DNA from 2 places in the Enterobacter cloacae complex sp. R_G8 genome. Region 1 is predicted to be linked to the other one. Evidence: predicted binding sites of a transcription regulator. Region 1 holds the regulator's gene; the other holds the start of a gene.
What was found. Region 1 encodes Fur, which represses iron uptake genes when iron is present. Its sites were predicted from a motif close to ATAATAATGAGAACNACTATCAA; they were not measured.
Positions count from the first base shown of each region.

Region 1 (4,427 bases):
TTATCCAGTGAATAAAGTGTAGACAGCACCAGCATGAAGCGGTTGACCGCTTTTTTCTGCTCTGCATATTCATCAGACAGCAGCAGCTCGCGCATCGCACGTACTTTGTCTTTCACCTGCGCGACGGCAGGCTTTGCTTGTGCAACAACACTCGGCTGAGACACGACATCTTTAGTGGCTGGGGTAGCAGACGGTGAGGCGGCGGAAATTTTAAGCATGCGCCGTAAAATGTCGGACGCGCTCTCCCCGATATGCCGCGTTTGGCTGGCAATAAACTGATAGAGTTCGTCATCAACTTCGATTGTTTTCATCTTAATCCAGTGCGATATCTTATCTGAATACAAGTCGTTGGGATTATAAGGTCAAATCCCAACAGCGGATAGCGTCAAACCAGGTTGGCGGCAAAAGTCAGATTAAACTGGAACCTTGCAGCCGGGCGGCAGAATGGTCAACATAATACCCTAACCTGACATCCGTAAAAAAAGAACTTTGCCATGAAATTGAATAGCCGAGCGCAATCTGCACAATCACCGAACACGAATCCCCCCATCGTACTGGTCCACGGGCTGTTCGGCAGTCTGGATAACCTGGGCGTACTGGCACGCGATCTGGTTACCGATCACGATATTTTGCAGGTCGATATGCGAAATCATGGCCTGTCCGGGCGTTCAGAGGAGATGACCTATGCGGCCATGGCGCAGGATCTGCTCGATACGCTGGATGCCAGCAATCTTGAGAAAGTGACCTTGATCGGGCACTCAATGGGCGGCAAAGCGGTCATGGCCCTGACGGCGCTGGCACCGGAGAGAATAAGTGGCCTGGTGGTCATTGATGTCGCCCCGGTAGATTACGACGTCCGTCGTCATGACGAGATTTTTGCCGCCATCAACGCGGTGACGGAAGCTGGCGTCTCCAGCCGTCAACAGGCAGCCGCTGTCATGCGTGAGCATCTTGATGAAGAAGGTGTGATCCAGTTCCTGCTGAAATCGTTCGTTGACGGCCAGTGGCGTTTCAACGTGCCGGTGCTGTGGGAGCAGTACGATAACATCGTCGGCTGGAAAACCGTTCCGGCATGGCCGCACCCTACCCTCTTTATTCGTGGCGGCAATTCGCCGTACGTCACCGACGCTTACCGCGATACCCTGCTGGCGCAATTCCCCCAGGCCCGTGCCCACGTCATCGCTGGCGCCGGACATTGGGTTCACGCGGAAAAACCAGACGCCGTCTTACGCGCCATTCGCCGCTATCTCACTGACACGGCAAATTGATTAAAAAGAGAGCGACTGGAAGGCTGCGGGCTTCCAGTCGTTGGCGTGTCGTTTTTGGTGATGTATGATGGCGCGCTTATCGCCCGGGCATTAGCAGGGCGGCGTGTTTCCCCCGAAGTCTCAGAATCATGGCCAAAGAACAAACGGACCGTACGACACTAGATCTGTTCGCGAATGAGCGTCGACCGGGACGACCGAAAACGAATCCGCTTTCGCGCGACGAACAGCTGCGTATTAATAAACGCAACCAGCTTAAACGCGATAAAAATCGTGGACTTAAGCGTGTCGAACTGAAGCTCAACGCCGACGCCGTCGATGCGCTAAACGAACTGGCTGACGCGCGTAATATCAGCCGCAGCGAGCTGATTGAAGAGATGTTAATCACCCAACTCGAGACCATGCGCAGCAAGGCATAAGTCCGAAAAATCCCTTTATTACCCTTTTCATGTAGCACAGAGTGCAGTCCTGCGCGATAGCTGTTTCCGCAGGGTTGCCTGTTCTGCTATTATTGCCTTTATCCGTGGACAAATTGCGCCACCATACCATTAAGTATCAAGAGGTTATTTTACTCATGGCAATTATCGGCATTTTCTTCGGCAGTGATACCGGCAATACCGAAAATATCGCAAAAAACATTCAAAAACAGCTCGGTAAAGACGTTGCCGATGTGCACGACATCGCCAAGAGCAGCAAAGAAGATCTCGAAGGCTATGACATCCTGCTGCTGGGTATCCCTACCTGGTATTACGGTGAAGCCCAGTGTGACTGGGATGATTTCTTCCCGACACTGGAAGAAGTGGATTTCAACGGCAAGCTGGTTGCCCTGTTTGGCTGCGGTGACCAGGAAGACTATGCCGAGTACTTCTGTGATGCGCTGGGTACCATCCGCGACATCATTGAACCAAACGGCGCCGTTATCGTAGGTCACTGGCCTACCGCCGGCTACCACTTTGAAGCGTCTAAAGGTCTGGCTGATGACGATCACTTCGTGGGTCTGGCGATTGACGAAGACCGTCAGCCAGAACTGACAGCAGAGCGCGTTGAAAAATGGGTTAAGCAGATCCGTGAAGAGCTGCACCTGGACGATATCCTCAACGCCTGATTTTTATTGCGGCGCAACGAGGGTTGCGCCAGCAAACCAGGTCAAACCGATTAAATTAATCGCTACAATCTTTTAACTTTTTCGCCCAGACCTGTACAATGTCCCCCTGATAAAACGTGGCTCCCATTGAGCAAGTTTGTTGGTGATACCACGTTTTTATAAGCATACTTTACATGAGACTTGCAGTTTTCATTTAGCCATGGCAGTTCTATAATGAGACGCATTATCCCAGGTGCATTTTCTGTCACTTCCTATAGAAGTGAATCGTTTAGCAACAGGACAGATTCCGCATGACTGACAACAATACCGCATTAAAGAAGGCTGGCCTGAAAGTTACGCTTCCTCGGTTAAAAATCCTTGAAGTGCTTCAGGGTCCAGACAATCACCATGTCAGTGCGGAAGACCTTTATAAGCGTCTTATCGACATGGGCGAAGAGATTGGGCTGGCAACCGTTTATCGTGTGCTGAACCAGTTTGATGACGCGGGCATTGTCACCCGTCATAATTTCGAAGGCGGTAAATCTGTATTCGAACTGACTCAACAGCATCACCACGATCACCTGATCTGCCTGGATTGCGGCAAGGTCATTGAATTCAGCGATGATTCCATTGAATCACGCCAGCGTGAAATCGCTGCCCGTCATGGCATCCGCCTGACAAACCACAGCCTGTACCTGTATGGTCACTGCGCTGAAGGCGATTGCCGCGAAGACGATCACGCGCACGACGCGAAATAAGCACGCTTTCATACTCTGAGCCAGCCGTAAGGTTGGCTTTTTTTTGCCTGTTGTCTGGCAAAAAAAAAGCCCGGCAGCGCAGCGCCACCGGGCATGATAATAACGAGTTAGTGACTGTTGTTGCTGCGAATCTCTTCCCAGATCCGATCGCAACGCTTCGCGACTTCCTGATCGTTACCGGTTTTGCGCGCCTGGATACAGGCCTGGTAATCCATCACGCGAATATTCTCCTGGGTTGCGAACTGCTCATGCGCTTTCTCTTTTTTCAGCACATTCAGCACGCTCTGGCAGGCTTCGATCTTCTCCGGCGAACCCTCCGCCGTATTGATACAGGCGCTGTAGGCATCTTTCAGACGGGAGTCCTCTTTCGGGGCCTGATTCTGCGCACAAGCCACCAGTCCCGATGCCAGCAACGCGACGATTACAATCTTTTTCATATGTAGTCTCCGGTCCGGCGGGAATTACCCCGCCGGACGAGTCATCAGAAGATGGTGAACGGTGCGATAACCATGAATTTCACGTCGCGTTCATCCTGGAAGATGTTGCCGTAACCGCCCGCGTAGCTCGGGATATCGGAGTGGTTGTCGTATTGTGTAAAGTGCAGTTTGAACATGGTTCCTTTGGCGCGACCATCCTGCAGGGTGTAGATCGCATCCAGGCTGTAAGAGGACTCTTTGAGGCGATAGTTTGGATCGTAGTATGCGTCCGGTGTTGCCATATCAGCAGGCTTCGCGTCCCATGCGTAGGCGTAAGATGCCCCCACCGCCCAGCCTGGCAGGTTCCAGTTTTTCAGATCATACATTGCGCCGAAGAAGACCGCTTTTTCGCCATCGGCGTTGAAGTCGGAACGGTTATCCCACCAGATATCCAGACGACCGTTTGAAGATGCATAGGTTGGGGTCATACGCTGCAGGAAGTAGCCCTGCTGCCCTTCCGCTTTCACCCACGTTCCTTCAAGACGCAAATCCACCTGGCCGACTTTGTAGCCGAAGGTCAGCGCCTGCAACCACGCCGTGCCGTCATAAATATCATTCACGCTGCCATCACTGACTTTGTCTCGCGTACCGTAGAACTGGTAACTGGTACTCAGCGGGCTACCAGCAATATCAAATTTGTAACTGGCTTTAGCAAAATACTGGTCGATATAGCCTTCCGCCTGACCAAATGCCGCTTCAAGCACTAAATCATTTTTAAAGTCGTACTTCGCACCCAGCGAGTGGAGATAATCCACTTTGGTCTTTTTATCGTTCTGGTAGAACTTGTCCATTTCGATATGCCACGGCGCTTTATACTCGTTGGTCCACATATACGAGAAGCTCA
Region 1 is NZ_CP102246.1:3,715,586-3,720,012, forward strand. Features, by position in the region: gene seqA (replication initiation negative regulator SeqA) at 1-311, opposite strand, end outside; gene ybfF (esterase) at 495-1,268, shown strand; gene ybfE (LexA regulated protein) at 1,397-1,684, shown strand; gene fldA (flavodoxin FldA) at 1,840-2,370, shown strand; gene fur (ferric iron uptake transcriptional regulator) at 2,661-3,107, shown strand; gene chiQ (ChiQ/YbfN family lipoprotein) at 3,215-3,544, opposite strand; gene chiP (chitoporin) at 3,589-4,427, opposite strand, start outside.

Region 2 (4,427 bases), 1.5 Mb from region 1:
TTGCGCGCTGGCTTTGAGGGTTAACCCCTCCAGCGACGGCAGGATTTCACCCATACGATAGGAAGCAGCCAGATCGTACTGCATGGTGCCACCCAGTTTGCCCGCATCGTTGTTCGGTGAAATTTCCATTGGACCGGTGTAGCGTGCCCCCGCCCCCAGCATCAGCCCCCTCAGCGGCGTATTGTCAAAGGTGTAATCTCCCCACAGGTTGAACGCATTTTCCGGCACCTGCGTTGGTCGTTTGCCCTGGTATTTATCATCTTCGGTATTGATCAGATGGGTATAGGCATAGTTGGCAATCAGGGTCACGTTATCCGTCGGACGGCTGACGACCGAGAGCTCGGCACCTTTGGATTCCACTTCGCCGGTCTGGCTGTAATTCAGGAAGCCCGGATCGGAGGTGACGACATTTTTCTGACGGATATTAAACACCGAGGCGGTAAAGGTTGTGGCGTACTCTGCCAGCAGGTATTTCACCCCGCCTTCAACCTGTTTGCTGGTTGTTGGTTTAACGTCTTTGGCCGTGAGCGTGCCCTGCGGCGACACCGGGGCAAACCCTTCGGAGTAGCTGATGAACGGTGACAGCCCATTCTCAAACGCGTAAAGCGCGCCCAGGCGTTTGGTCACGCGGTCCTGCGAGACCCAGGCTTTGTCGCCGTTCTGCAGATAATTGCTGGTCACCGAGCGGTAATCGTCATAGCGCAGGCTGGCCAGCAGATTTAAGCCGCCAAATTCCACCTGATCCTGCAGGTAATAGCCGTTTTGTTGGTAGCTCAGACGATTTTTCTGCCCCGTATACAACCCGAGATCGCGTTCATTGATTTGCGAATAGTCAGGATTTCGCATATCAATGCCGGGCGTTGTCGAGGCATAACGGTAGTAGAAGTGAGAGTTCAGCTTTTGATAGTCAAACCCGGCCAACAGGTGATGTTTCCATTCCCCCAGCGCCACGGTTTTGGTTACCTGGTTATCAATGTTGAAACTCTTCAGATCCTCATCCGTGGTGTAAGCAAAACGGTTAAGCTGGTAGACCTCACTCCCCGTCCCCGTGGCGTAAACGCTGCGCTGATGGGTGTCGACATCAAAGTACCGTGCCTTCTGGTTAAAGCCCCAGCCGCTGTCAAACTCATGTTCAAAGCTGTAACCCAGCATCCACTGACGCTGTTTAAAACCGCTCCATTCATCCCCGGCGTAATCACGGCGATCGGCATACTTCGAGCGCAGGTAAGCAAGCGGCAACGGGTTGGATGGTGACAGGCTCGGGGAGTTTTGCGCCAGCGCATCAATGGTGAGACGCGTTTTGTTGTCCGGCTGCCACGTAACCGACGGTGCGACCAGGTAGTTTTCATACCGCGTGGTATGGGGTTGATCGTCATTTTCAGTGGCTTTACCCAGCAGACGGTAGTTCCAGTCGCTGTCGGCGATTTGTCCGGTCGAGTCGAGATAGCCCTCTTTCAGATTGCGGTTACCGGTGTTGAAGCCAAACTCGGTGCGGGCAGCTTTTTGCGGCTTTTTGCTTTGAATGTTCACCAGCCCACCCGGGGAGCCGCCGCCGTAGAGCACAGAAGATGGCCCTTTAAGGATATCGACGCTCTCAATCAGCAGCGGATCGATGCGCGCTTTGGTGTTTCCGGTGACGTTATACGGCAGCTGCAGGCCGTTGTAGAACTCCTGGTCGACCGTAAAGCCACGAATTTTATACTCGCTCATGTACGTGGTGTTTCCACGCAGCTCTGTCGAAACGCCCGGAACATAGCGCAGGATTTCGTTCACGGAACTGGCATGGCGTTGCTCAATTTGCTGCGCAGAGACGGTATCGATCACCTGCGGCGTTTTACTTTCGGCCACCGCCGATTTGGTTGCGCTGTTCGTCCATGCGGGGAGAACGCTGCCCTGCTCAGAGCCGGTGACAAGAATGGTGGATTCTTCCGCAAATGCCTGTGCCTGTAATGCCAGCGTCACGGCTCCTGCCAACGCGCATACTGCAAAACGTGAGGTGTTCATAGTGTCGTCTTGTGGTTATATGTAACTAGGAACGACAATTATTATCATTTCGATTAGCAAATCAATATCACGACAAAAAAAACGGCCCTTTTGCGAGAGCCGTTTTGGGTTATCTATGCCCGTCTGAGTAACCTGAATATGCCCAGAACAACAATGGCGCCCACCACAGCCACCAGGAAACTGTGCAGGTCAAAACCACTGATGCTGCCGCCAAAGCCAAACATCGTCGCCAGCCAGCCGCCAACAACCGCACCAACAACACCGAGCACACAGGTCAATATAAAGCCGCCGCCATCATTTCCCGGCATGATGAGTTTAGCGATAGCCCCGGCAATAAGACCAAAGATGATCCACGCGATAATACCCATAGCGATGCCCTCTTGCAGGTTTAACGCATGCGCAGAAAACCTTCCGCGCAGGTAACTTAAGTATAGGTCATCACGGTAAAACCGATTTCATCTCACCGACTTAACTTCTCTGTACTGCGAAAAAAACTCACCGGTTTGTATTAAGTTTCGTTTCACGCTGCCGATAACGCAGAGACAGTCTGTCATTTATCAAGGAGCCATCCGGCGTGAGTAATTACAGTGAGCAGTTCCTGAAGCAAAATCCGCTGGCTGTATTAGGGGTATTGCGTGACCTGCAAAAAGGCGAGGTGCCGCTGCGCATCAGCTGGTCAAACAATCAGTTCATCAGCAAGATCCTGGATGCGTCTGCAGAGAGGCTGGTCATCGACCTGGGCAGTCAGGAGCATGAAAACCGCGCCGCGCTGCGGGCGGAGAAAATCTCGGTGATGGCAGAAACGCACGGCGCAAAAGTGGAATTTGTCCTGCCGCGCCTGGAGCTGAGCGAATTCGGCGGTCTTCCGGCGTTTGTCACCCCGCTGCCGGCCAACCTCTGGTTTGTTCAGCGCCGTGAATATTTTCGTATCAGTGCCCCGCTGCACCCTGCCTATTTTGGTAAGGCCAAAATGCCGGACAAAAAAGAGATCCGCTTTCGCCTGTTTGACCTCTCCCTGGGCGGCATGGGTGCGCTGATGGATACGCCAAAGCCTGACGGACTGGTAGAAGGCATGCGATTTACCCAAATCGAACTGGATATGGGAGGCTGGGGGCGTTTTTACTTTGATGCGCAGCTGATTGCCATCAGCGAGCGTAAGGTGGTCGACAGCAAAAATGAAACGATCGTCACGCCACGTCTGAGCTTCCGCTTCCTGAACGTCGGGCCGGGCGCAGAGCGCGAACTGCAACGGATTATCTATTCTCTTGAGCGAGAAGCGCGGGAGCGGGCGAATAAAGTGTTGTGACAGACGCCGGGCAGCACGCTGGCCGCCCGACAACGGCATTACATGGCATCCATCGCTTTCTGTACTTTCCAGATATAACGCGGAGCCTGTGGTGCCGGATGATTTTTCGCTACGTGTTCAAAGAACTCGTCTTTGTCCATGCCGTTAATCTCTTCTATCGCCTCTTTACGGTCCGATGAGAACGTCCTGAGCAGCGCACCCGCGCCGTTCACGTAAGAGACCACCAGCGCATACTGCATCACTTCAGGATCCTCGATTCCCTTCAGCACGCCGTGTTCCAGAATACTCAAATAAGCCGTGCCCATGGAGATGTTACGTTCCGGGTTTTTCAGCTCGCTGGTTGACGGCTGACCGCTCCAGCCCATATAGCGATAGACCTCTCTGCCGGCAGTTGAGGCCTTAAGCTGCATTAACCCCACGGCATTGGATTTGCTGACAAGCGTTGGGTTACCGCCGGATTCCACGGCAATGATCGCCGTGATCAGCCGCGGGCTGACACCCCAGGCTTTGCCCGCCTGTTCGCTGATCGGCATCCACTGCATGGCCCGTTTCACAGGTACTTCCGGGTTCCATGCCGGGTTTTGATAGTCATGTTTTGAACTACAGCCAGCCAGCAACACAATCAAAAAAGCAAACCATCTCAATTTCACGTCATCTATCCTTATAGCCGGTCATCGCCCTTGAAGCAGGCAACGTATAAGCGGCATGATATAGACAATTAGATTCTCATTCAGCAAGGAATTGCCATGTCTCAGTTTCATCTTATCGCGCCGTCCGGGTACTGCATCAACCAGGAGGCGGCACAGCGGGGCGTTGAGCGCTTACTGGAACTCGGTTACACGGTAGAAAATCAGACAATTATCCCCCGCCGCCAGCAACGTTTTGCCGGTACGGAAGCGCAAAGGCTGAATGATATCAACAGCCTGGTAAACCTGCAGGGTGAGAACAACATCGTGCTGGCGGTGCGCGGCGGCTATGGTGCGAGCCGGTTGCTGGAGAGTATTGACTGGCAAGGGCTGGCAAAGCGTCAGCAGCAGGATCCCTTGCTTATCTGCGGCCACAGCGACTTTACCGTAATCCAGCTCGGGCTGCTCGCGCTGCATAACGTGGTGACCTT
Region 2 is NZ_CP102246.1:2,204,595-2,209,021, reverse strand. Features, by position in the region: gene NQ842_RS10495 (TonB-dependent siderophore receptor) at 1-2,004, opposite strand, end outside; gene NQ842_RS10490 (GlsB/YeaQ/YmgE family stress response membrane protein) at 2,118-2,372, opposite strand; gene NQ842_RS10485 (flagellar brake protein) at 2,579-3,310, shown strand; gene emtA (membrane-bound lytic murein transglycosylase EmtA) at 3,349-3,960, opposite strand; gene ldcA (muramoyltetrapeptide carboxypeptidase) at 4,057-4,427, shown strand, end outside.
Region 2: a site for Fur is predicted at 2,030-2,052, ahead of NQ842_RS10495 (TonB-dependent siderophore receptor). Genes of this name have one in related genera too.